2 regions of the Priestia sp. VA7 genome follow, and region 2 is predicted to be linked to the other one. Evidence: riboswitches for the same ligand, from Rfam matches in the RefSeq annotation. Region 2 holds a riboswitch; the other holds the start of a gene.

Region 1 (2,201 bases), on a different contig from region 2:
GACTAACCGCCACTTCGAAAATGGACTGTATTGGCTGATGTACGACCGCAGAAGTAGGTTCACCTAAAATTGCTTGAAGCGCTTCTTCTGCAAGAACTCGTGAAGTTGCTGTTTCTTCTGGTGTGGTCTGAACTGCTTCAATAGCTGAAGCTGTTTGCTTTACAGTCTCTTCTTGATCGAGAGCCCACGGTTCCGCTTCTTTTCGAAGTCGCTGATGCGGTCTTAGCGGCTGCTCCGTTTGGTTAAGGGTATATTTCCGCTGATATCCGCGCGGTGTAATCATTAAATCGTCGTAAAAAAACGTAGATGAATTCCCGACAACAACGGTAGTCAGCATGCCAATTTCATGATTTAACATGTCTTTTAAGTTGGTCATTACGACTTCTTCACGGTCACGATAAGCGCTTTTCACAAGACCAACAGGCGTATCAGGAGAACGGTACTTTAATAGAATCCTCTGTGCTTCAACAATTTGTCTTGTTCGTCTTCCGCTTTTTGGATTGTAAAAAGCCACTACAAAATCTGCTTGTGCAGCTGCTTCGATTCTTTTTTCGATTAGTTCCCATGGCGTAAGGTGGTCACTTAAACTAATTGTACAAGCATCATGCATCACGGGCGCTCCAAGGAGGGATGCGCATGAATTAATAGCCGAAATGCCAGGAATTACTTCCAGCTCTACGCCCGTTTCTTTTTTCCAACCTTTTTCAATCAACACTTCATACACAAGGCCTGCCATTCCATATACTCCTGCATCTCCGCTTGAAATGACAGCCACGGTTTTTCCTGCTTCAGCTTGCTTTACAGCTTCTTGTGCACGGCTTACTTCTTCGGTCATTCCCGTACTAATAATTTGCTGATTCGTTAACAGTCCTTGAATTAATTCCACATAGGTTTTGTAACCGATGATCATATCACTTTCTTGAATGGCTTCTCTTGCTCGCTGTGTAATATGTTCAAAGCTTCCCGGCCCAAATCCGATAACTAACAGTTTACCTTTCATGCTAGCTCCTCCTTTATGCGTTACTTTTTACTTTATCAATTCCTTCTATGGAGTCACTGTTTTCCGGAGAAACGAAACCATTTTGATCATATTCATAAATAATCGATTCCTTTATACTGCAGCCTCCTGCTAAATGTTCTTCGACAATCCGGTGAGCCACGGTTTCAGTGACCTGCTTGTACCAATCTCCTGAAGGATACACAATAGCTACAGGAGCATCTTTACATCGTCCGTTACAGCGTGTACGCGTTGTATGAACCGTTTCATCCAACTCCAGTTCCGTCACTTTATTTCGAATAGCTTGGGTGGCTTCTTCTCCACCTTTTCTCATACAGCTGCTTCCATTACAAATCAATACGTGATGTTTTGTTCCGTTTAAGTTCCACGTCGTCACACTCATTCGCTCCTTTACTAAAAAAAGCGCCTCTATCAATGATAGAGGCGCAGAAAAATTCAAACTAAGTTTTTGCACTTCCACCTATATCCCGTAGGGTAAGCTTCGCATTAAAGAAAGGCTGGTTTCCTGACTTCGATTCATCACTTGACTGCGCCTTCCCGAATACAGTGGCATATGCAATCAGCTCATCTTCACAGTGGCGGGTACCGCGCTGGCTTCACACCAGACTTCCCATTTAACACAATGTAAACATTGCGCACCTTTTTTGCACGATATGTAGTTTTACGACATGAGAAAAACCCGCTTCGCTAATATGCGAGCGGGTAAAACGTCAGAATAAGAGTGTACACGAATGCCACTTTAAGCCAACGTTTCCCTTCCCGCTCCCCGGAGAAATAGAAACTTCACAATAAAGACAGGTCTCCTGACTTGTGTATCATTCTACTTGAGAACCTTCCCGTGATTTTTCCACAGTGGTTATACTCGTTCGTCCACACTTACAGTTGCGGGGGCAGTACTGGTCTTTCACCAGTTTCCCTATTAAGCCTTCTTGGCATCTTTGTTGTTGCTGTTTGATATATATGAACCTTTTAAACTATCAGAATAATAGAAGTAACTACCATATCATAGCGTACATTTTTTTTTATTTCAACTCTATTCTTTTCGAAAGATACAAGCATCTATAAAAAAACAAGAGCATAAAGTCAGCTCTTGTTTTTTCATTATATAGCTACTAATGTTAAATGAGGATCGTTATAATACACCACTTCTGAAAGAACTTTACAGCCATTTGTTTTGGCAAAA
Region 2 (2,201 bases):
TAATACCTCTTCCGGAACACACGCAAAAAGAGAACCCCTATTGGGAAAAGGGTTCTGATGAGGTCCTTGTTTCTACTTTATGCAGCTTTTTATACATCTTGACATACCAACGCTTTAGTAGGAGACGAACGAGAAAAAATGTATAAAAAGCGCATGTTTTATATATATGATCCTAAGGAAAAATACAGCATATGTGTAAAAAATATGTTAGTATCTATCTACAGTTATAGAGTTACCTTGAAAAGCAACTTCACTCGAATGCCATTAGAGAATGAGGTTGCTTTTCCTCTTTTTATATTAAGAACAAAAACTAATCAGTTGAAGTAATCTTTTCTAATTCATTCAATAATTGATCAACTAATTGACTGATTATAATTGTATTATAGCTAGTAAAGCCTTCTTCTACTCCTACCCTAATCATACGTTCTCTCGCTGCCTCTATATCCACAAGTAAAGTCTTTCTTAAAGTACTGTTATATCTATACCTTTGCAATTATGTAGTCACCTATCCCTCTAAGTTGTTAAGTCTTCATTTAACATTAACTGGATTTTTACCATATAACAATAATTGTTGCTGTAATAGTCGATTAAGAGCATAGAATGAGGGTTTTAGGGTTTAAATAGCTAAGTTTTTATACTTAAAACATATATTGTTTCATGAACTAATTGAAAATAGTGGAGTTCATAAAAGTATAATCTTACGAACGATAAAGTTGATTCTAATTCAAAACATTAAAGTCTGATTAACGGCTGTTATAATTTTAATATAGATCCTTTATGTCTTAGATATATGTGTTATAATATCCAAGCAATGTTTTGTTATTTCGAAAAGCTCTGAAAATTATTCAGAGCTTTATCAACATACAATTCAATAAAAATATCAACAGATTAGGAGCTCTTATGTTAGATAAGAGGTAACAGGGAACCGAGTGAAAATCTCGGGCGGTCCAGCCACTGTAATTAGGGAGTTTCTTACCTTATGTCACTCAATTTCTTTTTTTGGGAAGGCGGTAAATAATGATGATCTAGAGCCAGGATACCTACCTAAACTGTACACTTAACTCTTCTAGGAAAGGGATTGGTGTATTAGGTATGCAATATTTATGGCTTACATTTATGCTGTTTACTTTTATACATATCCCCCAATTCGAACAAGGTTGGGGGATTTTTTATTTATACACTTTAAAGGAGGAATTAACGTGGGGAATTTTTCAATTTATTACTTGTCTTTGTTTTAGGATTGAGGCATGGGTTAGATGCTGATCACCTAGCATTTATCGATAACCAGACAAGAGATAATTGGCGTATGAGAAGATCTTTCTCACGATGGGTTGGTACATGTAATTCCGTACAATAGGGTAATTCCTATAGAAGAGTCATATATCTTTAAATCCATCGCAATAAAAAAGAAAATTTTAGGAGTACAATAATGCTAAAAAAATCATGCATGTTACTTGTTTGTCTCATAGTTTCTTTATTGACAGCCTGCTCAGAAGATACAAAAACAGGTACTGATCAATCTGGAAAAAAGACAATATCAATTGGATGGCCACTTGATATAGGCCCACTAAATCCACATACCTATTTGCCTAACCAGATGACTGCTCAAGCAATGGTTTATGAGTCACTGGTTGAATATAATGATGACGGTACCATTTCACCTAAACTCGCTGAAAAATGGAAGGTTTCAGATGATCAAACGACGTATACTTTCTACTTACGTGAGGGTGTAAAGTACTCTGATGGCTCCACCTTTAATGCAGACAATGTCATTCGTAACTTTAATGCCATTCTAGAAAATCGAGAAGCCCATTCATGGATGGGAATGGTTAAACATATTGAATATGTCAAAAAAGTAGATGATTATACAGTTGCTTTAAAGCTAGATGAACCATATTATCCTGTTCTGAATGAACTAGCATTTGTTAGGCCATTTCGATTCCTAGGGGATGCAGGATTCCCTGAGAATGATGCAACCTCAAAAGGCATTAAGACAGCTGTTGGAACAGGCCCATGGGTTCTAAAAGAGTACAAAAAAGATAAATATGCTATTTTCAAACGCAACAATAACTATTGGGGTGAAAAACCAAAGGTTGATGAAGTAAAAATAAAAATTATTCCTGATTCAGAATCAATTGCTCTAGCGTTTGAAAATCAAGAGTTAGATTTAATCTATGGTCGAGGCATTGTTAGTTTAGATA

The links. A riboswitch is a leader RNA that binds a small molecule or an ion and turns the genes downstream of it on or off. The one in region 2 is predicted to bind cobalamin.
Region 1: linked by a shared signal. The riboswitch ahead of AC0C45_RS17090 ((2Fe-2S) ferredoxin domain-containing protein) and the one ahead of AC0C45_RS29195 (HoxN/HupN/NixA family nickel/cobalt transporter) in region 2 are both predicted to bind cobalamin.

The regions. Positions count from the first base shown of each region.
Region 1 is NZ_JBVQPN010000003.1:837,052-839,252, reverse strand. Features, by position in the region: gene cobJ (precorrin-3B C(17)-methyltransferase) at 1-1,000, opposite strand, end outside; gene AC0C45_RS17090 ((2Fe-2S) ferredoxin domain-containing protein) at 1,014-1,394, opposite strand; cobalamin riboswitch at 1,497-1,676, opposite strand; cobalamin riboswitch at 1,795-1,973, opposite strand; gene AC0C45_RS17085 (hypothetical protein) at 2,120-2,201, opposite strand, start outside.
Region 2 is NZ_JBVQPN010000019.1:9,043-11,243, forward strand. Features, by position in the region: gene AC0C45_RS29190 (aspartyl-phosphate phosphatase Spo0E family protein) at 311-448, opposite strand; cobalamin riboswitch at 874-1,062, shown strand; partial or broken gene AC0C45_RS29195 (HoxN/HupN/NixA family nickel/cobalt transporter) at 1,229-1,357, shown strand; gene nikA (nickel ABC transporter substrate-binding protein) at 1,430-2,201, shown strand, end outside.